Regions from separate parts of the Methylobacterium sp. CM6247 genome, predicted to be linked through region 2. Evidence: predicted binding sites of a transcription regulator. Region 2 holds the regulator's gene; each other region holds the start of a gene.
What was found. Region 2 encodes PhoB, which activates phosphate uptake and scavenging genes when phosphate is short. Its sites were predicted from a motif close to TGTCATNNANCTGTCAT; they were not measured.
Positions count from the first base shown of each region.

Region 1: ACYQOP_RS20135 (putative 2-aminoethylphosphonate ABC transporter substrate-binding protein) is a predicted target of PhoB. The motif match lies at 1,235-1,251, and genes of this name have one in related genera.
Region 3: ACYQOP_RS21425 (inorganic phosphate transporter) is a predicted target of PhoB. The motif match lies at 1,357-1,373, and genes of this name have one in related genera.

Region 1 is NZ_JBTXKX010000003.1:4,062,653-4,064,851, reverse strand. It holds gene ACYQOP_RS20145 (2-aminoethylphosphonate--pyruvate transaminase) at 1-70, shown strand, start outside; gene phnX (phosphonoacetaldehyde hydrolase) at 125-952, shown strand; gene ACYQOP_RS20135 (putative 2-aminoethylphosphonate ABC transporter substrate-binding protein) at 1,299-2,199, shown strand, end outside.
Region 2 is NZ_JBTXKX010000003.1:2,043,292-2,045,490, forward strand. It holds gene phoU (phosphate signaling complex protein PhoU) at 4-729, shown strand; gene phoB (phosphate regulon transcriptional regulator PhoB) at 818-1,519, shown strand; gene ACYQOP_RS10435 (winged helix-turn-helix transcriptional regulator) at 1,992-2,199, opposite strand, start outside.
Region 3 is NZ_JBTXKX010000003.1:4,327,082-4,329,280, reverse strand. It holds gene ACYQOP_RS21435 (DoxX family protein) at 1-120, opposite strand, end outside; gene ACYQOP_RS21430 (LysR family transcriptional regulator) at 245-1,147, shown strand; gene ACYQOP_RS21425 (inorganic phosphate transporter) at 1,424-2,199, shown strand, end outside.

The sequences.
Region 1 (2,199 bases), 2.0 Mb from region 2:
CGCCGACATGGAGCGCGCGGTCGAGGCCGTGGCGGCGGTGTTCACCGAACTGAACATCACGACCGTCTGACCGCCCGTTCCTCGGCCTCCCGCGCGTTCCGCGGGTCACCCGGAAAGTCCAGCCATGTCCTACACCCCCCCGAGGAAACTCCAGGCCGCGATACTCGACTGGGCCGGGACCGTCGTCGATTTCGGCTCCTTCGCGCCGACCCAGATCTTCGTCGAGGCCTTCGCGGAATTCGGCGTCGCCGTCAGCCTGCCCGAGGCGCGCGGCCCGATGGGCATGGGCAAGTGGGACCATATCCGCACGCTCCTGAACCAGCCCGAGATCGCCGCGCGCTACGCGGCCGCCCACGGGCATCCGGCCACCGACACCGATGTCACCGCGATCTACGAGCGCTTCATGCCGTTGCAGATCGAGAAGATCGCCGAGCACTCGGCCGTGATCCCCGGCGCCCTCGACGCCATCGCCGACCTCAGGGCAGGGGGGCTCAAGATCGGCTCCTGCTCCGGTTACCCGGCGCGCGTCATGGAGCGCGTGGTCGCGCTCGCCGCCACCAACGGCTACGTCGCCGACCATGTGGTGGCCACGGACGAAGTTCCGAACGGGCGCCCCTTTCCGGCCCAGGCGCTGGCGAACGTCATCGCGCTCGGCATCGACGACGTCGCCGCCTGCGTGAAGGTGGACGACACGGTGCCGGGCATCCTCGAAGGCCGCAAAGCCGGCATGTGGACGGTGGCGCTCACCTGCTCGGGCAACGCGCTGGGGCTGACCTACGACGCGTTCCGGGCGCTGTCCGCCGATCGCCTCGCCTCCGAGCGGACGCGGATCGCCACCCTGTTCGCGGAATCCAAGCCCCACTTCCTCGTCGACACGATCGCCGACCTGCCGGGCGTCGTCGCCGATATCAACGGATTGCTGGCCGCCGGACGCATGCCACAGGCCTGCTAGAGCTGCACCCGACCACGTTGGGCCGGGGCAGCTCCAGCCCTCCATTTTTTGCCGCGCTCCTTTTCGCCGAACCGGCATCCGCTTCGGCGGAGAGCGCTCTAAGGGACACCGCGTCACGGCTGGAGACCGTTTCACGGGAGCAATCGAAAGGTTTCAACATCGACCCGCGGCCAAGCGCCGGGGGTCGATTTCGGCCGTCCGCAATCAACGTAAGTAATTCTGCGCCATGATCTTGAAATAGGCAGCATATGCAAAAAGCCTGGACTTGATTGCACGGGGTTTTGTCTTCTTCCTGTCATGCATCAGGATTTAAACGTCGGAACGACAAGACTCCGGAGCATTATCGATGAAGATCCTCGGCCTCCTCGCTCTGACCCTCGCCCTGACGTCGCCGACCCTGGCCATGGCCGCCGAGCGCACAAAGCTCACGATCTACACGGCCCTCGAGAACGATCAGCTCGTTCCCTTCAAAGCCGGGATCGAGCGGGCGGTGCCGGAGGTCGAGGTGGTCTGGGTGCGCGATTCGACGGGCGTCATCACCGCACGGTTCCTGGCCGAGAAGGATAATCCCCGCGCCGACATGGTGATGGGGCTGGCTGCCTCCAGCCTGCTGCTGTTCGAGAAGCAGGGCCTGCTCGCCACCTACGAGCCGACGGGCGCCGACGCGCTGAAGCCCGCCTTCCGCGATTCCATCGGCCCCTACAGCTGGACCGGAACCGACGCCTCCATCGGCGTGGTCTGTTTCAATACGGCGGAAGCCGAGAAGGACGGGGTGAAGACCCCCGTGCGCTGGGCCGATCTCCTGGTGCCCGCACTCAAGGGCAAGGTGGTGATGCCGCATCCCGCCTCCTCGGGCACCGGTTACCTGCTGGTCGCCGGCTGGCTCCAGGGCATGGGCGAGGAGGCCGGCTGGGCCTACATGGACAAGCTCCACGAGAACATCGCCGCCTACCTGCATTCCGGCTCGGCTCCCTGCGTCCAGGCGGCGCGCGGCGAGCGCACCGCCGGCCTGTCGCTGGACATGCGCGGCGCCTCGGAGAAGACGAAGGGGGCACCGCTGGCCGTCGTCGTCCCCGCCGACGGTACGGGCTGGGACGAAGAGGCCTACGCCATCGTCGGCACCACCAAGCACCTGGATCTGGCCCGCAAGGTCGCCGACTGGGGCACCACCAAGGCCGCCAACGAACTCTACGCCAAGAGCTACGCGGTGGTGGCCTATCCGGGCGTCGCCAACGTGCCGGCGAACT
Region 2 (2,199 bases):
AGCATGCCCAACCACATCGTCAGTTCCTACGACACGGAACTGGAAAACCTGCGCCGCTCGATTTCCGAGATGGGCGGGATCGCCGAGAAGATGATGACAGATTCCGGCAATGCCCTGGTGCGCCGGGACGTGCCCCTGGCGCAGGCTGTCATCGCCGCCGACAAGCGTCTGGACGCGATCCAGCACGAGGTCGAGGAGCGGGCGATCCTTCTCATCGCCAAGCGCCAGCCGCTGTCCATCGACCTGCGCGAGACGGTATCGGCGATCCGCGTCTCGAACGATCTTGAGCGGATCGGCGACTTGTCCAAGAACGTCGCCAAGCGTGTGGTCGCCATCGCCGATCAGATCCAGCCGCAGAAGATCGTCATCGGCGTCCAGCATATGGGCGATCTGGTGCAGGAGCAGCTGAAGGACGTCCTCGACGCCTATGGCAGCCAGGACGTGAAGGCCGCCCTCGACGTCTGGGAGCGCGACGATTCCATCGACGCCCTCTACAACTCGCTCTTCCGCGAGCTGCTGACCTACATGATGGAAGATCCGCGCAACATCTCGTTCTGCACGCATCTCCTGTTCTGCGCCAAGAACATCGAGCGGATCGGCGATCACACCACCAACATCGCCGAGACGATCCATTATCTCGTCACCGGCACGAACGAGCTCGCCGAGCGGGACCGCCCGAAGAACGACGCGTCGAACTACGCCACCGTGTCGATGCCCGCCAGCGCCTGATCGCTGCCCCTGCCGGCCGCTCCAGCACACGCTCGGCGCGGCCGTCGCGTCCATCCGGGACGGTCGCCATCACCCCGAAAACATCCGCATGAACACGCGCATCCTGATCGTCGAGGACGAGGAGGCCCTCACTCTCCTCCTCCGCTACAACTTGGAAGCGGAGGGCTTCGTCGTCGATTCCGCCGCGCGGGGCGACGAGGCCGATCTGCGCCTTCAGGAGCAGGTTCCCGATCTCGTCCTGCTCGATTGGATGATGCCCGGCCTGTCCGGCATCGAGCTGTGCCGCCGCATCCGCGCCCGGCGGGAGACCGAGCGGCTGCCGGTGATCATGCTGACGGCGCGGGGCGAGGAGGGCGACCGCATCCGCGGCCTCGGCACCGGCGCCGACGATTACATCGTCAAGCCGTTCTCGGTGCCCGAGCTGCTCGCGCGGGTGCGTGCGCTCCTGCGCCGGGCCAAGCCGACCCATGTGTCTGACCTGCTGGTGGCCGGCAATATCGAACTCGACCGGGTCAGCCACCGCATCCGCCGGCAGGGCCGCGAGATCCATCTCGGGCCCACCGAGTTCAAGCTCCTCGAATTCCTGATGCAGAGCCCCGGCCGCGTGTTCTCGCGCGAGCAGCTGCTCGACGGGGTCTGGGGCCACGACGTCTATATCGACGAGCGCACGGTGGACGTCCATGTGGGCCGCCTGCGCAAGGCGATCAACCGTCCGCGCCAGAGCGACCCGATCCGCACCGTGCGCGGCTCCGGCTATTCCTTCGACGAGATGTTCTCCACGGACGAGTGAGGCCACGGCCGGCTTCGCGCCGCTCCGTCCGGAACGAGCGTCCCCATCGTGACGATGGCGGGTCGCCTTGCCCGCGGGCGATCCTCGCGAACCGATGCCATTCCGGCCGCCACGAGATATCGCGTTCGATCTCGGACGTCTGTCCGTTCCGGCATGTGCTCGCCCCCGGAGGGGGCAGGCATTCACCCATCTGGCTGGCAGCATGAGCCCTTCTTCCCTTCCAGGGGAGGGGGAACGATCGCGCCTGTCGAATCCTCCTGGATAGAGGGAGCTGCCATCGGGCAGATGTCTGAATCCGTCAGCCCTGGGGGAGGAGATCCGACGTTTGGTGCCCGCTGCCGGGTCTACTTTCGGCCCAACGTCGACGGACCCTGCGGCCGCCGCCATCCGCTGAGAGCGGACATTGATCATGGGCGGAAAGGACCGCTCCACTATGCGGTTTATCCGCTTTCGATGTCGCTACGTCACCTTGTCAGGTGACGTCGGGCTTCAGCACCCGCGTGTCATACCAACCGAGACGACGGTCATCGGCGGATCGCAAGGTGAGTTGAGCGACCGGAGCCCCGACTTCACGATCGACCAAGCGAGACCGGCGATCGGTCGGCCCATAGAGATGAGCCTCCCCCCATTGTCGAAGCGCGACGATGACGAGGAACAGGCCGCGCCCCTTCTCGGTCAGG
Region 3 (2,199 bases), 2.3 Mb from region 2:
CCCGGCGAGTTTAGCGCCGCCCGCCGCCAGGAACACGAGAGCGAGCAGGATCTGCAACGACCATGTCGCGATGGTGAGCTTGCGCGACGGAGCGGACGGGGCCGTGAGGGTCTGTGACATGATGAACATCCAGTTCGATGTCGCCGAACTCTGGATCGGCTCGGCTGTGCGCTAAGCCGTAGGCCCCTTCCATCCCTCATCGAAGCCTATATCTTTCGATGCATACCATCACCTGGACAGATGGATGCTCGACCAACTCACCCTCGATCAACTCCGGACTTTCGTCGCCGCGGTGGATACCGGCAGCTTCTCCGCAGCTGCACGCAAGCTCGGGCGGGCGCAGTCGCTGGTCAGCCAGTCTCTGGCAAACCTGGAGACGCAATCCGGCATCAAGCTCTTCGACCGCTCGAACCGTTATCCGGTCCTGACTGAGGCGGGCCGCGTGCTGCTCGCCCATGCACGCGCGACGGTAGCGGCCGCCGAGACGTTCAAGGCCCAGGCCCGGGACCTTGCCGGCGGCCTGGAGGCGGAAGTCAGCATCGTGCTGGACGTCCTGTTCCCGTTCCAAGTGCTCACGCAAGCCGTGGCCGCGTTCCAGCCGACCTTTCCCTCCACGCCCCTGCGCATCCAGGTCGAGACCCTGGGGGCGGTGATCGCGCCGGTCCTCGACGGGCGCTGCGCTTTCGCGGTCGCGGGTGCCACGCCCCTGCTGCCGCCCGAGCTTGCGCGCGAGCCGTTGCGCCAGATCGAACTGGTCATGGTCGCCTCGCCCGCCCATCCCCTCGCGCGCAGGACGGGGACGATCCCGACCGCTGACTTGGCCGAGCATGTCCAACTCGTCCTGACCGACCGCAGCGAGCTGACGAAGGGGCGCGAGTTCGGCGTGTTCTCGCCGAGGACCTGGCGGCTGGCCGATCTCGGAGCCAAGCATGCTTTCCTGCGCTCGGGGCTCGGATGGGGCGGGATGCCCCTGGAGGTCGTGGCGGATGACCTCGCCGTCGGACACCTCGTGCGGCTCGACATCGCCGCTTTGCCGAAGGGCGGCCTGTTCCTGCCGATGTGGGCCGTATACCCGATGGAACGGCCTCCGGGACCGGCCGGGCGCTGGCTCATTGCCCAATTGCGTTGCGCCGACACGGGCCAGTGACGCCAACCATGATGAGCGACGAACGCCTCCGCGCCGACAGAGTGGTCGAGGTCAGAATCAAAAAAAGGTGGTCGTTCCATCCGACAGGGCCGGACGGATTCGGACAACGTTGAGCAGCGCCTGCACTTGGCACGCTTCAAGGAGCGAGTTCGCGTCGTACGTTCGTGTCGATCACTTTAATCCAGCGCCATCGGTGCTTTTTGAATGCATGTCACAGGACTGTTGTGAGCGCGACCTACTGGCAGGATCGTTGATCCCCCGGGTCCTGAGGCCATCATGTCCGACGCCGTTGCTGCTCCGACCGGCCTGCCGCAGGGCGCCAAGGCGCCCGCCACGGGGCCAAAGCTCGACCACGGCATTCATCCGGGCGGCGTCATCGCCTTCCTGCTCGTCCTAGTCGCCGGACTGGGCTACGCGCTCTACAGCCTCGTGACCGACATGAACGCGGTGGGGCAGTCGCCTCTCGCCATCGGCGCCTTCGTGCTGCTCGGACTGGCTCTGCTCATCGCTCTGGCCTTCGAGTTCGTGAACGGGTTCCACGACACCGCCAATGCCGTGGCCACCGTGATCTATACCCACTCGATGCCGCCGCTCGTCGCGGTCATCTGGTCGGGCGCCTTCAACTTCCTCGGTGTGATGCTGTCTTCCGGCGCCGTGGCCTATGCCATCGTCACCCTGCTGCCGGTGGAACTGATCCTGCAGGTCGGGTCATCGGCCGGTTACGCCATGATCTTCGCGCTGCTCATCGCCGCGATCCTCTGGAACCTGGGCACCTGGGCTTTCGGCCTGCCGAACTCGTCGTCCCATGCCCTGATCGGATCGGTCATCGGCGTCGGCCTCGCCAACCAGCTTATGGCCCCCGAGGGACAGGCAACCTCGGGCGTCGACTGGGCGCAGGCCCTGGGCGTGTTCAAGGCGCTGCTGTTCAGCCCCGTCATCGGATTCGTCGCCGCCGCCCTGCTACTGCTGGCCCTCAAATTCACCGTGCGGCGCAAGGATCTCTACGAGGCCCCCAAGGGCGAAACCCCGCCGCCTTTGTGGATTCGCAGCCT